2 regions of the Saccharothrix sp. NBAS 001 genome follow, and region 2 is predicted to be linked to the other one. Evidence: riboswitches for the same ligand, from Rfam matches in the RefSeq annotation. Region 2 holds a riboswitch; the other holds the start of a gene.

Region 1 (8,277 bases), 440 kb from region 2:
GGTGGCGACCGACCGCTGGCTGACCGCCGACCCACCGGTCCTCCTGGGCCCGCTGGTCCGCGACGCCCTGACCCAGGTGGCCGCCGGCCTGCCCGAACCCCGACCCAGCTGACCCACCGACCACCCCCGAACCCGGCCCCACCCGACGTGGGGTCTGTTCAGCCACGCCCAAAGGAGCCGAAATGTCACTCGCCGCCACCCCGCAGAGCACCACTCCGCAGAGCACCACCCCGCCGGCCACCACCCCGAACCCCCGCCCCGACACCGACGTCCTCATCGTCGGCGCGGGCCCGAACGGCCTGATGCTCGCCAACGAGCTGCTGCTGGCGGGCATCCGCCCCACCGTGCTCGACGCCCTGCCCGAACCCGCCACCACCCCCAAGGCCAACGGCCTGGTGGGCCGCGTCGTGCAGGCCCTCCACTACCGGGGCCTCCACGAGCGCGTGACCGGGAGCCCGTCCCCGCCCAGGCCCGCCCCGTTCTTCCAGTTCGGCGCGCTCCCGCTGGACCTGTCCACAGTGGACGACAACGCCCTGTTCGCGCTGCCCGTGCCGCAACGCGGACTGGAGGAACTGCTGGAGCGCCACGCGGGCGTGCAGGTCACGCGCGGCCACCAGGTGAGAGACCTGACCCAGCACGACGGCCACGTGACGGTAGACGTCACCGGACCGGACGGTCCGTACGCACTCACCGCGCGGTACGTCGTGGGTGCCGACGGAGGGCACAGCACGGTCCGCAAACGGGCCGGTATCGGGTTCCCCGGCGTCACCGACGAGGGTTTCACCCACCGCTCGGGCCAGGTGGTGATCCACGAACCGGTGGCCGACCACCGGACCGGCCAGTTGGAGATTCCCGGGCTGGGCGTGCTCTGGCCGGGCACGTTCCACCGGACCGAGCACGGCGTCTTCGCGTTCGGCATGTTCCAGCCCGGCGTCTACCGCATCGCCATGATCGAGTGGGGCAACTCGGGCCTGACCGACACCGACGAGATGCCGCTGGCCGAACTCCGCGACGCCGCGAAGCGCGTGCTGGGCATCGACCTGCCGATGAGCGAGCCCGACAACGGCCAACCGCCGGCGCTCAACCGCAGGGCGGAGGGCACCAACTCCCGCCTGGCCGACCGCTACCGCAAGGGCCGGGTCTTCCTGGTGGGCGACGCGGCCCACGTCCAGTCCGGTGTGGGCGGCCCCGGCCTGAACCTCGGCCTCCAGGACGCCCTGAACCTCGGCTGGAAGCTGGCCGCGCACCTCAACGGCTGGGCACCCGAGGGCCTGCTCGACACCTACGAGTCGGAACGCCGTCCGGTGGGCCGGCGCGTGATCACCCACAGCCGCGCCCAGACGGCACTCCTGTCCGAAGGCCCGAACATCACCGCGCTGCGGGAGGTCCTGACCGAGCTGCTCCAAGACCAGACGGCCGTTCGCCGCATCTCCCACCTGATGTCCGGCGCGGACACCGTCTACGACATGGCCGGCCCGAAGACCACCACGGGCACCGACTCCACACCCCGCCCGCTCACCGACCCCCACCCGCTCACCGGCCGGTGGATGCCCGACATCCCCTTGCCCGGCAACAGGACCTTCGCCCACCTGTCCCGCTCGGGCCGCCCTCTGCTGCTCGTCTTCACCGACAACCCGACCCTGCGCGCCACTGCGGTCCCCTGGGCCGACCGCGTGGACGTCCACACCACGACCACTCCGGTCCCACCGGCCGATGCGGTCCTGGTCAGGCCGGACGGTTACGTCGCCTGGGCGGGCACCAGCCCGGAGGAGCTGACCCGCGCCCTACACAGGTGGTTCGGCGCCCCGGCCGACAGCACACCCCCGCCGATTCCCGCGAAGCCCGGAGGCGAAACCCTGGTTCAGAGCCCGAACTGAGGGGTGGCGAACGGCCAGTCCCGGGCGATCCACTCGGGCACGAAGGCGTCCAGCGCACGTTCCAGCGCGGTACCGGCGTACTCGTCCACCACCCACCACGAGATGAGGGCGTCCTCCGCCGGGTCGATGTAGACGCACCCGAGCAGGGCGGTCTCGGCGTTGTCGAACAAGGCGTAGTTGAACGACTGGTGCGCTTCGGCCTCCCGCGCGTGGCGGGCGAGGTCGGCGCGGTCCGCTTCGTAGGTCATCGTCGTGGGCGGCCAGTTCCACTTCTCGCCGAAGATCGACCAGAGCCGTTCCCGCGAACCCATGACGGCGGGGTAGTCCAGGTCCACATCGGACTCCTGGATCGGCCTCAGGTGGTGGTCCGCACCCAGCTCGACACGGGTGGGGTGGACGAAGTCGGACGGCAGCCAGGACATGGCCGGATTGTGCGGCACCCGAAGCCGGGCCGCCAAATCGATTCGGTCACCGATGGACCGGGGTCCGGAGGTGCAGCCCAGCCAGCCGACCCAGACAGCAGACCCGGCCAGCCGACCCCTGACAGCCGGCCCGGAAATCCAGTGGCACGACGAGAGGAGTACGCAGACACTGCGGTGATGACGTTGCCCGACGGCTTGGTGCTGCGCACCGCCGAGCCACGCGACCTCGACCAGATCGGCAGCCTGCTGGCCGAACGGGGCGAGCCCGAGGACGCCGTCGACCACGACCTGGTGGTGTCGGACCCGGATGCCGGGTGGGAGACGTGCGCGGTCATCGTGGACGGCGACCGGGTGGTGTCCACGACGACGTTGCTGAACGAGACACTCGTGTTGGACGGCGTGGAGATCCCCGCCGGGCAGGTGGAACTGGTGGCGACCCACCGGGACTACGAGGGTCGCGGCCTGGTCCGGGAGTTGATGCGGTGGGCGCACGAGCGGTCGGCGGCGCGCGGGCAGCTGGTCAACGTCATGATCGGCATCCCGTACTTCTACCGGCGGTTCGGCTACACCTACGCGATCCCGATCGCGCCGACCCGCGACGTCGTCGGCACGCCGCCGCCGAGCACCGACGTGGTGCGTGAGGCGACGCTCGACGACATCCCGGCGATGGCGGCGTTGCAGGACGCCGAACAGCGGCGGGCCGACCTGCGGATGCCGCACGCGACCGAGCTGTGGCGTTGGCTGGTGGCGCGCGGCGGCAGCCGGCAGTGGCTGGTGGAACGGGACGGCGTGCCGGTGGGCACCGGTCGCTCGACGCCGCCGGACGAAGGCGTGCACCTAGGCGAGGTGGCCGCGGTCGACGCCGCCGCCGTGCACGCGCTGGTCGCGCACACCGGGGCGACGGCGGCCAACGAGCGTCCGGGGACGGTCGCGGGCGCGGCGCTCGAACCGCTCCTGGGGCCGGTGCCGGAGGACGCGAACTCGTACTACGTGCGGATCGCCGACCCGGTGGCGTTGCTGGACCACCTGCGTCCGGTGTTCGGCAGGCGGCTGGCCGCCTCGCCGTTCGGCGACGACGAGGGCGAGGCGGTGCTGTCGTTCTACCGCTCGCACGTCCGCCTGCCGTTCAAGGCGGGCGAGGTCGGCCAGGTCGTCCCCGGCGGAGTGATGCAGGCACCGGCCGCCGCCGGCGGGGCCGGGGTGGCGCCGGACCTGCTGGCGTCGCTGCTGTTCGGCCCGCACGGTCTGCGCGGGCTGACCGCGCGGTTCCCGGACGTCTACCCGGGCCCGAACGCCGACCTGATGACCGTGCTGTTCCCGCCGGTCCGGAGCGACATCCTGACGTTCTACATCCCGTAACCGGCCGACTCGACACCCGACCCGAGCGGCAGACCCATCACCGTGGTCGTCGTGTCCCGATCGGCGGCGGGCACACTGGCCACGTGTCCGACTACACCCCAGTGCTGTCCACGCTGCGCCGGATCCGGGGAATCAGCCCGTTCTTCGCCTTGGACGTGGGTCGCCCCGCTCCCGACGCGGACGGCGGCGGTTGGCGATCGGGCGACGACCTGGTGGGCGGGGAGGCGCTGCCGGACGCGTTGCGGACCATCGGCGAGCGGTATCGGACCGGGGAGGCCCGGGTTTCGGCGTCCCTGTTCTTCCTCGGGTACACCGCGCGGCTGCTGTGCCCCACGGTCGCCGCGCACGCCGTGGGCGGGGTCGCGCCGGACATCCGGCCGGGGAACGTGTGGTGGCACTTCGGGCCGGACGGGATGCGGGTGCGGATCGGCGAACCTGTCCCGGGTGTGTCGATCGCCGAGTCGTTGGAGCCGGTGGTGGCCGCGATCCGGGGCGTCGTGCCGGTGGCTCGGGGGTTGTTGTGGGGGAACGCGGCGTCGGCGGTCGCCGGGGCGTTGCGGACGGTGAGCCGCAGCGGCACCGCGTCCGCCGAGCAGTGCGTGGCGCTGGGCGAACGGCTGTTGGGCGAGTCGCCGCTGCTCGGGTCGGGCGACTTCATCCCGTTTCCCGGCGAGGTCGCGTTCCGGCGGCGCAGTTGCTGCCTCTACTACCGCCTCGACGGTGGCGGGACCTGTGGGGACTGCCCGCTCCCGGCGCGGTGAACCGCCGTTGCGACGGTCGCCGCAGGCGCCTGCCGCCCGGCGGGAACCAATCGTCGGTTCAGGGCGGTGCGGGACGGGCGTGCCGACATGTGGGACGCGTGGCGAACAGTCGGTGACGGCTCGGCCGGGGTGCCCTCAGGGGGCGGCGATTACCTGCGACGTCCCGGTCCGGCGGGCGGAGAACCAGGACAAAAGCGGCGCTTGATCGTGTTTGGTGCACGTGAGGTAGACGACAACTCGTCTGGTCGGTTGTGCCCGGACGCAGTGGACATCTACGGTTCCACAGCCGCAGTGGACGGGAAGCCGGTGGGAATCCGGCGCGGTCCTCGCCACTGTGACCGGGGAGCCAACCCGCCGAGAACGTCACTGGTCGCGCGGTGCGACTGGGAAGACGCGGGGACGGTGTCGATCCGGGAGTCAGGAGACCGGCTGCGGCGCGAGTAGTTGTTGACCTTCCACGAGGTATGGAGGAGGCCGTCTTGACGAGCCCCGCGCACACCCTGTCCATCCCCATTCCCAAGTGGGCCTACGCCGTCGCACTCGTCGCACTGCTGATCACCTGGCTGGTCCTCCAGGAGAACGGCATCGCGCTCGGCCACGCCGCCGAGTCGCTGCACGAGTTCTTCCACGACGGGCGTCACGCGCTCGGCGTCCCGTGCCACTAGGGCCGGCCGTGGACACCTACAAGAACCTACTGCTGCGGGGCGTCGGCGCGGGTGGCGTCGGCGGTCTGCTCGCGGGCCTGGTCGGTCTCGTCGTGGTCGAGGTGCCGATCCGGGCCGCGTTGGCCGTCGAGGAGGCCCGTGCCGCCGCGCCGGTGGAGCCCGGTGCGCACGACCACGGCGAGATGTTCGGCCGGGGCACCCAGATGCTCGGCGGCGTGCTCGCGGCGATCATCGTCGGGCTGGCGGTGGGCGCGCTGTTCGCCACCGCGTACGCCGGGTCGCGGCGCTGGTTCGCGGGCCGGCCGCCGTTCGGCCGGAGCGTGACGCTCGCGGCGGCGGTGTTCGGGGCGGCGGCGCTGCTGCCGGCCGTCAAGTACCCGGCCAACCCGCCGGCGGTGGGCGACCCGGAGACGGTGGACTACCGGACGGTGCTCTACCTCGGCGTCATCGCGGCCGGTCTGCTGGTGGTGTTCGGGGCGAGCTTCCTGGCGTCCCGGCTGGAGCACCTGAGCGGGCCGGTGCGGGCCACCGTGGTCGCGCTGGCCGTGGTGGTCGCGTTCGCGGTGATCCTGCTGGTGTTCCCGGGTCCGCCGGACGCGGTGCCGGCGGACATGCCGAGCAACGTGCTGTGGGAGTTCCGCCTCGCGTCGCTCGCCGAGACTGCCACCTTGTGGCTGGGTCTCGGCGTGGTGTTCGGTCTGCTGGTCGACCCGGCAGTGCGCGGCACCACCAGCAGGACGAAGGCCGCCGTCGCCTGACCGGAGCCGGCTCAAGGCACTGCCGACAACGGCACGTCCCCAGTTGACCGCACTGCGGGGGACGTGCCGTTGTCGCGTCCGGGCCGCGACGCCCGGCAGCTGTCCGGGGTCCAGGAGGTCTAGGCGGTGTTAGGCAGTGTCCTGTGAGCCGTTGATCAGGGTGTCTGGTGGTTCTGGTTCATGGTGGGTCGTGGTGGGCTGACCGATCGGGCGTGGGCTGTGATCGAGTCGTTGTTACCGGTACCGGGGCGTGGCCGCAGGCAGCGGATCTTCGACCGTGTGGTCGTCAAGGACGACTCGGTCGGCGAACCGGAGTGGATCATCGGCGTCGACTCCGGCATCGTCCGGGCCCACCGGCACGCCGCCGGGGCCCGGAAAAAGGGGATGCGCCGCCGGCGTCATCGTCACGCCGGGTCACGCCGGGGACGACCCTCGGCTGCCGCCGCCGCTCGACGGCAGCCGCGTCGCCCGATCCGGACCGGGACGTCCCCGCGTCCGGCCCGAGGGTGCCGTCGCGGACAAGGCCCACTCGCACAAGTCCACCGGGCGGGTCCTGCGCGGACGCGCCGGATCGTGTGCACCTGTCCCGAACGGGCAGACCAGATCACCCGCCGCGTGAGCCTCGGTCCGCGCGGCGGCCGAACTCACCATCGCCGCCATCAAGCTCTGACTCCGATGATCAACTAGATGGCCAACTACAGGACACTGCCTAGGCGCGGAGGGCGGCGAGGGCTGCCAGGTCGACGCCGACCAGGGAGTCGCGGAAGACGCGGCGTTCGCCTGGCGGCACCGGGACGTCGCACGGCACCACGAGCACCGTGCACCCCGCCGCCACCGCCGACCTCACGCCGGTCGGCGAGTCCTCGATCGCCACGCACGCCGCAGCGTCCACGCCGAGCAGGGCAGCGGCCTTCAGGTACGGGTCCGGGAGGGGCTTGTTGTTGCCGTCCACCTCGTCACCGCACACCGTCACGTCGAACAGGTCACGCCCGATGGTGTCCAGGGCGACCTCGGTCAACGCCCGCTCGGTCGAGGTCACCAACGCCATAGGCACGCCCGACGCCCGCACCGCGCGCAACGCCTCCCGAGCCCCCGGCCGCCACGGCAGCCCGGCCCGGAACACCTCTTCGGTGCGCCGAAGGATCCACGCCGCGCCGTCGGCCGTCTCCTCCTGCGTCGGGGTCAGGCCCACTTCGGCGAACAGCAACGCCATGGTCGTGGGCACGTTCGACCCGACCATGGCCTGCCGGGTCTCCAGCGACAGCGTGCCGCCCATCTTCTCGGCGAACTCGTAGAGCGGGACGTCCCACAGCTTCTCCGAGTCCAACAGGGTGCCGTCCATGTCCCACAGCACCGCTTCGACGCTCACCACGGGGCTTCCTCCACCTTCACCGAGCGGACTCTCCGCTTTCCGCACCACTCCGGACCACGGCCGTTTCGGGTCCGGGCCGGACGCACCGGTCGTGCCGGGCCGCCACTCGCCGAGCCGACCGGGCCGCCACCACCGCGCGGCGGGCGGCGCGCCCCCGCCGGTCAGGCCGGGCACCCGCCGAGTCCACCAAGGCCGCGGTGAACGGCCAGGCGGGCACGTCCTGGCCCAGTTCGGCGGTGCGGGCCCGCCCCGGGACGGCCGGGTCGTGGAAGACCTCGACCTCGCGGCCGACGGTGGACTCCGGTCCGGGGTCGCGGTACTCGGACCGGGCCGCCGTCCTGGTACCGCCGTCGACCCCGTGCCGGATGTCGACCGGTCCAGCGTCTCCGGTGTGCTTGCCGCCCGACTCCCGTGGCCCGGCTCCGGTGGCCCGGACCGGGCCACGACGCCCCGCGTCCGCACGCCCGGGTCGAGCGGATCCTGCGCCGGCCTGCCGAACGCGAGGGACGCGGCCACTCCCCCGGCCGTCGCCGGCGGTCCCGCCACCACCACCGCTGTCCGGAACCGGCGTTCCCGCCGGATCACGCGCTCCGCTCCGGTCACGCGTCGGGGTGTCGCGCCGGCCGCTGACGGGCAGGGCGAAGGCGATCGGGGCGGATCGGGCGCCGGCGTGGTCGCGGCCCGCCGATCGCGCCCGGCCCGAAGGTGTCCGGGGCGTCCGCGCCCGCCGGGCGGTCGCGGTGCGCAAGATCGGGTCCGGGTGCGTTCACGATCTCGGCGCACCGGCTGTGACCTGCGGTGTCGTTGCTCGTCGGCGGGGCTGGGCAGGGGCTGGTGTCCACCGCGCCACCCGCTGTGACGGGCCGGTCGGCCGGCGCGTCCGGGACGGGCGGGGAGACACGAGCCGACATGCCACAAGCCTACGGCGTCGGGTCCGCGGCGGTGGTCGTAGTCTGACCCGGTGACCGATCCGGACCAGGCCGCCAAGATCCCCTTCGACCCCGCGAAACCGCTCACCAACCCGATCATGGTGGCGGCGTTCGAGGGGTGGAACGATGCTGGA
Region 2 (8,277 bases):
CGCCGCGCCCGACGTGGCCAGCCGGAAGGCCCCCACCGACCAGTCGAGGTACGCCCGGTGGTCGGCGGCCCGCAGCGGCAGCAGTTCGCGCAGCGCCGGTTCGTCGACCTGGATGACGCGGATGCCGGCGGCCTCCAGGTCGGCGACCTCGTCGCGCAGCGCGAGGGCCACCTGGTCGGCGGTGTCGCCCAGCGGCTGGTCGTCGCGCACGAACGACCACGCCAGGATCGTCACCGGTCCGGTCAGCATCCCCTTCACCGGGCGGTCGGTCAGCGACTGGGCGTAGGCGCTCCACGGCACGGTGATCGGCGCTGGCCGGGACACGTCGCCGTGCAGGATCGGCGGGCGCACGCACCGCGAGCCGTAGGACTGCACCCAGCCCAGGTCGGTGACCGCGAAGCCGTCGAGGTGCTCGGCGAAGTACTGGACCATGTCGTTGCGCTCGGGTTCGCCGTGCACCAGCACGTCGAGCCCGATGTCCTCCTGCAACGCGATCACCCGGGCGATCTCGGCGCGCATCCGCTCGTCGTACTCGCCCGCCGCCAGCTCGCCCGACCGCAGGCCGGCGCGGGCGGTGCGGATCCCGGTCGTCTGCGGGAAGGACCCGATGGTCGTGGTGGGCAGCGCGGGCAGGCCGAGGTGGGCGTCCTGCGCCGCCGCCCGCTCGGCGTAGGGCGCGCGGTCGCGGTCGTGCGGCCCGAGCCCGGCCAGCCGCGCCCGCACGGTGTCGTCCCGGCGGGGAGCGGCGAGCGGCTCGTCCGCCGCGTCCGCCCATGCCCCGTCCACGCCCTCGCGCAGCGCCTGCCCGAGCAGCACGACCTCGCGGACCTTCTGCCGGGCGAACGCCAGCCGCCCGCGCACCGCCGGTTCCAGCGCGGTCTCGGCGTCGAGGTCGTAGGGCACGTGCAGCAGCGTCGAGGAGGTCGAGATCACCACCTCGTCGGCGAGGCCGAGCAGCGGCACGGCGGTGGCCAGCGCCCGGCGCAGGTCGGTGCGCCACACGTTGCGGCCGTCGACCACACCGGCCACCAAGGTCTTGTCCCGCAAGGCGGGCACGGCCGCGATGCCGTCCACCGAGCCCGCGACCAGGTCCACGCCGACGGCTTCGACGGCGGTGCCGGCGAGCACCTCCAGCGCCGGGCCGAGCGACCCGTAGTAGCCGGTGACCAGCAGCTTCGGCCGGGAGTGCAGGGACGCCAGGCGGGTGTAGGCGCGGCCGAGCGCGGCCAGCTCGGCCGACGTGCGGTCCGCGGCGAACGCGGGCTCGTCCAGCTGCACCCACCCGACGCCCTCGGCCGCCAGCTCCACCAGCAGCTCGACGTAGACGTCGACCAGGTCGTCCAGCCGCGCCAGCGGGTCGGTCCCCTTGGCCAGCAACAGGAACGTCACCGGGCCCAGCACGACCGGACGGGTGGTGACGCCCAGCGCGCGGGCCTCGCGGTACTCGGCCAGCGGCTTGTCGCCGGCCAGCCGGAACACCGTGTCCGGCTCGATCTCCGGGACCAGGTAGTGGTAGTTGGTGTCGAACCACTTGGTCAGCTCCAGCGGCGGCAGGTCGTCGGTGCCGCGCGCCGCCGCGAAGTAGCTGTCCAGCTCCGATTCGCGCCGGTAGCGCGGCGGGACCGCACCGACCAGGAACGCGGTGTCCAGGACGTGGTCGTAGAACGAGAAGGTGTTGCCGGGCACCGAGTCCAGCCCGGCGTCGCGCAGTTGCGCCCAGGTGGCCGCGCGCAGTCGCGCCGCGGTGTCCAGCAGGGCCTGCCGGTCGATGTCCCCGGCCCAGTACCGCTCGACCGCCCGCTTGAGTTCCCGACGTGGACCGATCCGGGGGTAGCCCAGGACGGTGGCGCCGATTTCGCTGGTCACTAGCTCTCTCCTCGCGAGCGCGTGGGACGCCCGGGGATTCCCGGGCACGCTTCGCGGGCGGCACGTGCCGCGTCCGCCGCTGCCCACCCGAGAGGCCACCGGACACCGCGGGCCCGGTGGGCACGCGGACGGGTGGCAGGTCTTCGGACTCGCGGGCGCACCACTCGCTCCTACCGGCCGTCGCTTCCCACGCTCGCGCGCAGTGCTCGATTGACGGCTTTCGTTCCCGCTCACCGCTGCGGGGCAGTCCCGGATTCCCACCGGGTTCCCTCTTGCCTCGCCCCGACCGACTTCAGACCGGGGCGAACCACCAGCACCCGCGAGCGTAGCGCACGGTGGGCCCCCGTCCCGAGGACCGGGAAGCGCCCGCGCGACGGCCCGCGCGACGGTCCCGGAGACCTACATCACGCGGCACGCGACACGCCCATCTGGGGTCGTGTTGCGAACCGATCTACAACATGTAGTGTCTCGCCCGTCGATGGTTCCGACGCCCTCTTCGAGGGCCGAGGAGGCAAGAGGGAACCCGGTGCGAGTCCGGGACTGCCCCGCAGCGGTGAGCGGAAACAACCGCCGTCACGAAGCACTGGGAGCGCGTGCTCCCGGGAAGCGACGGCCAGTAGGTCCGGCTGGACAGCCGGGTGTCCGCGAGTCCGAAGACCTGCCAGCGATGCGCGCGCCGACCGGCGTGCGCGTGTCCGGGGCCTCGTGGGCGGGCCGACACGGATGGTGCGCCGTCGTGCGCGCCGATGCGTGGTCGCCGCGTGCTCCGGGCCGTTGAGGCTCGCGAGGAGAGGGCTTTGTCGACCACAACCACGGGCACCGGGGTCACCCAGGTTCGGGTGATCCGCCGCGACGGCAGCGTCTCGGCTTTCGACCCCACCAAGATCCAGGTGGCGATGACCAAGGCGTTCCTGGCCGTGGAGGGCGACGGCGCGGCCGCGGCGTCGCACCTGCACCCGCTCGTGGCGGAGCTGACCGCCCAGGTGGAGGCCGCGCTGCGCAAGCACGCCCGGCCGGAGACCGCGCTGCACATCGAGCAGATCCAGGACCAGGTCGAACTCGTGCTGATGCGCGGCGGCCACCACAAGGTCGCCCGCGCCTACGTGCTCTACCGCGACGAGCACGCGAAAGCCCGCGCGGTCACGCCGGTCGCCGTCCGGTTCCGGGTGAAGGACGCCGACGGCGGACTCTCCCCGGTCGACTGGGAGCGGATCGCGGTCGTGGTCGGCGAGGCGTGCGCGGGCCTGGCGGACGTGTCGGCGGAGCCGGTGCTCGCCGAGGTCCGGCGCGCGCTCTACGACGGCATCCCGGTCGACGAACTGGCCGTCGCGCTGGTCATGTCGGCGCGGACGCTGGTGGAGACCGAGCCGAACTACTCCTTCGTCGCCGCCCGCCTGCTGCTCGACCAGCTCCGCCGCGAGGTGCTGACCAGGGTGGCGGGCCGCCCGGTGGAGGCGACCGGCGAGCAGATGTCCTATGTGGACTACTTCCCGGCGTACGTGCGGCTGGGCGTCGAGCTGGAGCGGCTGGACCCGGCGCTGGAGACCTTCGACGTGGCCCGGATCGCGGCCGCGATCCGCCCGGAGCGCGACGCGAAGTTCGACTTCCTCGGCATGCAGACCTTGTACGACCGCTACTTCCTGCACGACCACGGCGTCCGGTACGAGCTGCCGCAGGCGTTCTTCATGCGGGTCGCGATGGGGCTGGCGCTGCGCGAGGACGACCGCGAGGCGCGGGCGATCGAGTTCTACGAACTGCTCTCCACGTTCGACTTCATGTGCTCGACCCCGACGCTGTTCAACTCCGGCACCACCCGCGCCCAGCTCTCGTCGTGCTTCCTGACCACGGTCGACGACGACCTCAAGAGCATCTTCCAGAGCTACCAGAACAACGCGCTGCTGGCGAAGTTCTCCGGCGGGCTGGGCAACGACTGGACGCCGGTGCGCGGCATGGGCGCGCACATCAAGGGCACCAACGGCCAGTCGCAGGGCGTCGTGCCGTTCCTCAAGATCGCCAACGACACGGCGGTCGCGGTCAACCAGGGCGGCAAGCGCAAGGGCGCGGCGTGCGCGTACCTGGAGACCTGGCACGTCGACGTCGAGGAGTTCCTCGACCTGCGCAAGAACACCGGCGACGACCGGCGGCGCACGCACGACATGAACACCGCGAACTGGGTGCCCGACGAGTTCCTCCGCCGGGTCGAGGCGGACGCCGAGTGGACCCTGTTCTCCCCGGACGAGACGCCGGACCTGCACGACAGCTACGGCCTGGACTTCGCCGCCCGCTACCGCGCCTACGAGGCCGCCGCCGACCGGGGCGAGATCCGGGTGTTCAAGCGCGTCCGGGCCACGGAGCTGTGGCGGCGAATGCTGACCATGCTGTTCGAGACCGGCCACCCGTGGATCACGTTCAAGGACCCGTGCAACCTGCGCTCGCCGCAGCAGCACGCCGGTGTCGTGCACTCGTCCAACCTGTGCACCGAGATCACCCTGAACACCGGCGCCGACGAGGTCGCGGTGTGCAACCTCGGCTCGGTCAACCTGGCCAACCACGTGACCACGCGGGGCCTGGACGCCCAGCGGCTGGAGCGCACCGTGCGCACCGCCGTGCGGATGCTGGACAACGTGATCGACATCAACTACTACACGATCCCGGAGGCGAGCCGGTCCAACCTGCGGCACCGGCCGATCGGCCTGGGCCTGATGGGGTTCAGCGACGCGCTGTTCACCCTGCGGCTGGTGCCCGGCTCGCCGGAGGCCGTGGAGTTCGCCGACCGCAGCATGGAGCACATCGGTTACCACGCGCTGTCGGCGTCGGCGGACCTGGCGCGCGAGCGCGGCAGCTACGAGTCGTTCGACGGCTCGCTGTGGAGCCGGGGCGTCCTGCCGATCGACTCGATCGCCCTGCTGGCCGAGGCCCGCGACGGCGCGCTGGACATGGACACCTCGTCCACTCTGGACTGGGACGCGCTGCGCACCAAGGTGCGCGGCGGGATGCGCAACTCCAACACGATGGCGATCGCGCCGACCGCGACGATCTCCAACATCTGCGGTGTCGGCCAGTCCATCGAGCCGCTTTTCCGCAACCTGTACGTGAAGTCGAACATGTCCGGCGACTTCACCGTCCTCAACCGGCACCTGGTCGCCGACCTCAAGGCGCTGGGCCTGTGGGACGAGGCGATGGTGTCGGACCTGAAGTACTTCGACGGCTCGCTCGCGCCGATCGACCGGGTGCCCGACGACCTCAAGGCCCTCTACGCCACCGCGTTCGAGGTGCCCTCCGAGTGGCTGATCGAAGCCGGGTCGCGCCGCCAGAAGTGGATCGACCAGGCGCAGTCGCTCAACCTCTACATCGCCGCGCCCAACGGCCGCAAGCTCGACAACCTGTACCGGCTGGCCTGGCACAAGGGCCTCAAGACCACCTACTACCTGCGGTCCACCGCGGCCACCAGCGTGGAGAAGTCCACCCTGCGCGGCACCGACGGCAAGCTCAACGCCGTCCGGCCCGGCGCGGCACCCGCGGCTCCCCCGCCGCCTCCCCCGCGCCGACGCCCGCCGCGCCGCCCCCGCCGGCGGCCGTGCCGGCGACGATCCCGACCGTGACGTCGGACGACGCGCTCGTCTGCTCGATCACCGACCCCGACTGCGAGGCCTGCCAGTGACCACCGACCTCCCCGACACCTCCGGCCTGGGCTCCATCGAGCGCGGCGCGGGCCGGGTGCACGTCGACGACAAGTCGATGATCAACGCCCGCGCGGACGTCAACCAGCTGCTGCCGCTGAAGTACCACTGGGCGTGGGAGAAGTACCTGGCCGGCTGCGCCAACCACTGGATGCCGACCGAGGTCTCCATGCAGGCCGACATCGCCCTGTGGCGCTCCCCCACCGGGCTGACCGAGGACGAGCGCCACACCATCAAGCGCAACCTCGGCTTCTTCGCCACCTCGGAGTCGTTGGTGGCCAACAACATCGTGCTGGCCGTGTACCGCCACCTGACCAACCCCGAGTGCCGCCAGTACCTGCTGCGCCAGGCGTTCGAGGAGGCCGTGCACACCCACACCTTCCAGTACATCTGCGAATCGCTGGGCCTGGACGAGGGCGAGCTGTTCAACATGTACCGCGAGGTGCCGTCGATCACCGACAAGGCCGCGTGGGCGCTGAACTACACCCAGCACCTCGAAGACCCCGAGTTCCGCACCGGCACGCCGGAGACCGACCAGGCGTTCCTGCGCGACCTGGTGGCGTTCTACGTGGTGTTCGAGGGCATGTGGTTCTACACCGGCTTCGCCCAGATCCTCTCGTTCGGGCGGCGCAACAAGATGATCGGCATCGCCGAGCAGTACCAGTACATCCTGCGCGACGAGTCGATCCACCTGAACTTCGGCATCGACTCGATCAACCAGATCAAGATCGAGAACCCGCACCTGTGGAGCGACGCCTTCCAGGCCGAGGTGCGCACCATGCTGGGCGAGGCGTGCGAGCTGGAGATCGCCTACGGCCGCGACACCATGCCCAACGGCCTGCTCGGCCTCAACGCCGACCAGTGCGAGCAGTACATGCACTTCATCACCAACCGCCGCTGCGCGCAGCTCGGCCTCGCCCCGGTCTTCGGCCCGTCGGACAACCCGTTCCCGTGGATGTCCGAGGCGATCGACCTGAAGAAGGAGAAGAACTTCTTCGAGACCCGGGTGACCGAGTACGCCTCCGGCGCGTCGCTCGACTGGGACTGAGCCGAGCACGGGGGGCCGGGGCGCGGACCCCGGCCCCGGCTACGGTAGCGCGAGATCTGTCCAGCGCCCGTCGCGACCGCCCCGGCGCGACGGGCGTCCAGGCCGTGGGAAAGGCGACCAGCTGTGCGCTGCCCGTTCTGCCGCAACGCGGACTCCCGCGTGGTCGACTCGCGCGAGGTCGACGAGGGCCAGGTGATCCGCCGCCGGCGGTCGTGCGCCGCCTGCGGGCGCAGGTTCACCACGGTCGAGGAAGCCGTCCTGGCCGTGGTCAAGCGCTCCGGGGCGACCGAGCCGTTCAGCCGGGACAAGGTGGTCAACGGCGTGCGCCGGGCCTGCCAGGGCCGCCCGGTGCACGAGGACGCCCTGCACCTGCTCGCCCAGCGCGTCGAGGAGACCATCCGCTCGACCGGGTCCGCCGAGATCCCCAGCCACGAGGTGGGCCTGGCGATCCTCGGCCCGCTGAGCGAACTCGACCAGGTCGCCTACCTGCGCTTCGCCAGCGTGTACCGGTCCTTCTCGTCGGTCGAGGACTTCGAGAAGGCGATCACCGCGCTGCGCACCGGGCAGGACGACGCCACCGGGCCGGACGAGCAGGAGTAGGCCGCCCCGGCGGTCAGACCCCCGGTCCGCGATCCGGGTACCCACGATCGGTGTACCCGCGATCCGGGTACACCCGGTCCGGGTACGCCCTGGTGCCACTGCGGGCCACCCCGTTGAGCATGAGCACGATCGAGACCCCGAGCACCAGGTTGATCAGGGCGGTCGCCAGGCCGGGGCCACCCAGGCCGCCGATGCCCAGCGGCAGGATCACCGCGATGGCGGTCAGCAGCAACCCGATCCAGGTGAAGAACTGGCGCGACCGGGGCGTGCTGACGATCAGCAGGTTGAGCAGACCGGTCGCGAGCAGCGCCGCCAGCGCGGCGCCCAACGCGTAGGTCACGGTGTTGGCGTTGCCCCACACGCCCTCGCCCTCCGGCGCGAGCACGGCGACCCCGAGCAGGCCGCGCGCGACCAGGATGCCGACGACGGCGAGCAGCGCGGCGACGACGGCCGTGGCGAACCCGCCCGCCCACAGCCGACCGGCGCCCGCCGAGGCCGGCGGCACGAACGCCTCCGTCGGGCCGGTCACCGCGCGCCTCCCGCCCCGGGCACCCGCCGCACGCAGCCCGGCACCACCGACATCGCGACCATCCCCTCTCGACCGACCTCCCGGACAGTGTCGCGCCGACCGGCGCGCGCTGCCCGCCGGCGAACCCCGCTCAGGTCACCGGAACGGGTGAACGCGGGCCGCGTCGCGTGGACGCGCGAAGGCCGGCGCGCGCCGTCCGGTCGTGGTCGGTGTGGACACGTCAGGGGACAATGGACGTGAGGCGGAGGTGGTCCGGTGACGGAGTCGGCAGACGGTTCCCCGGCGGCGTTGCGGGGTGAGCGCGTCGAGGGTGGCGACCCGGTGTGCTGGTTGTCCCGGGTGTGCCCGGAGTGCGGGCTGCTGACCGACGGCGAACCGCCCCCGGTGTGCCCGCGCTGCGGCGCTACGGCCGACGACGACGTGCGCTGAGTTCGACCGGACTGTCGCGGGCGCGACGTGCGTTCTCGTTCGTCGAGGCACTGGTGAAGTGAGGCACCGTGGAAGTTCCGGGCGCGTCGGGTGTGGCCCTGGTGATCGGGCCGGGCGTCGGCCGG

What was found. A riboswitch is a leader RNA that binds a small molecule or an ion and turns the genes downstream of it on or off. The one in region 2 is predicted to bind cobalamin.
Region 1: another riboswitch for cobalamin. It lies ahead of AC0HI0_RS04565 (CbtB domain-containing protein); the one in region 2 lies ahead of metE (5-methyltetrahydropteroyltriglutamate--homocysteine S-methyltransferase).

Annotation. Positions count from the first base shown of each region.
Region 1 is NZ_CM153251.1:1,014,781-1,023,057, reverse strand. It holds gene AC0HI0_RS04590 (TetR/AcrR family transcriptional regulator) at 1-112, shown strand, start outside; gene AC0HI0_RS04585 (FAD-dependent monooxygenase) at 183-1,877, shown strand; gene AC0HI0_RS04580 (GNAT family N-acetyltransferase) at 1,862-2,299, opposite strand; gene AC0HI0_RS04575 (GNAT family N-acetyltransferase) at 2,477-3,658, shown strand; gene AC0HI0_RS04570 ((2Fe-2S)-binding protein) at 3,742-4,419, shown strand; cobalamin riboswitch at 4,692-4,867, shown strand; gene AC0HI0_RS04565 (CbtB domain-containing protein) at 4,899-5,084, shown strand; gene AC0HI0_RS04560 (CbtA family protein) at 5,093-5,842, shown strand; gene AC0HI0_RS04555 (HAD family hydrolase) at 6,552-7,184, opposite strand; gene AC0HI0_RS04550 (PAC2 family protein) at 8,176-8,277, shown strand, end outside.
Region 2 is NZ_CM153251.1:1,457,765-1,466,041, reverse strand. It holds gene metE (5-methyltetrahydropteroyltriglutamate--homocysteine S-methyltransferase) at 1-1,866, opposite strand, end outside; cobalamin riboswitch at 1,984-2,193, opposite strand; cobalamin riboswitch at 2,329-2,546, shown strand; partial or broken gene AC0HI0_RS06365 (ribonucleoside-diphosphate reductase subunit alpha) at 2,613-5,527, shown strand; gene AC0HI0_RS06360 (ribonucleotide-diphosphate reductase subunit beta) at 5,524-6,594, shown strand; gene nrdR (transcriptional regulator NrdR) at 6,718-7,194, shown strand; gene AC0HI0_RS06350 (DUF6069 family protein) at 7,208-7,723, opposite strand; gene AC0HI0_RS06345 (transposase family protein) at 7,979-8,152, shown strand.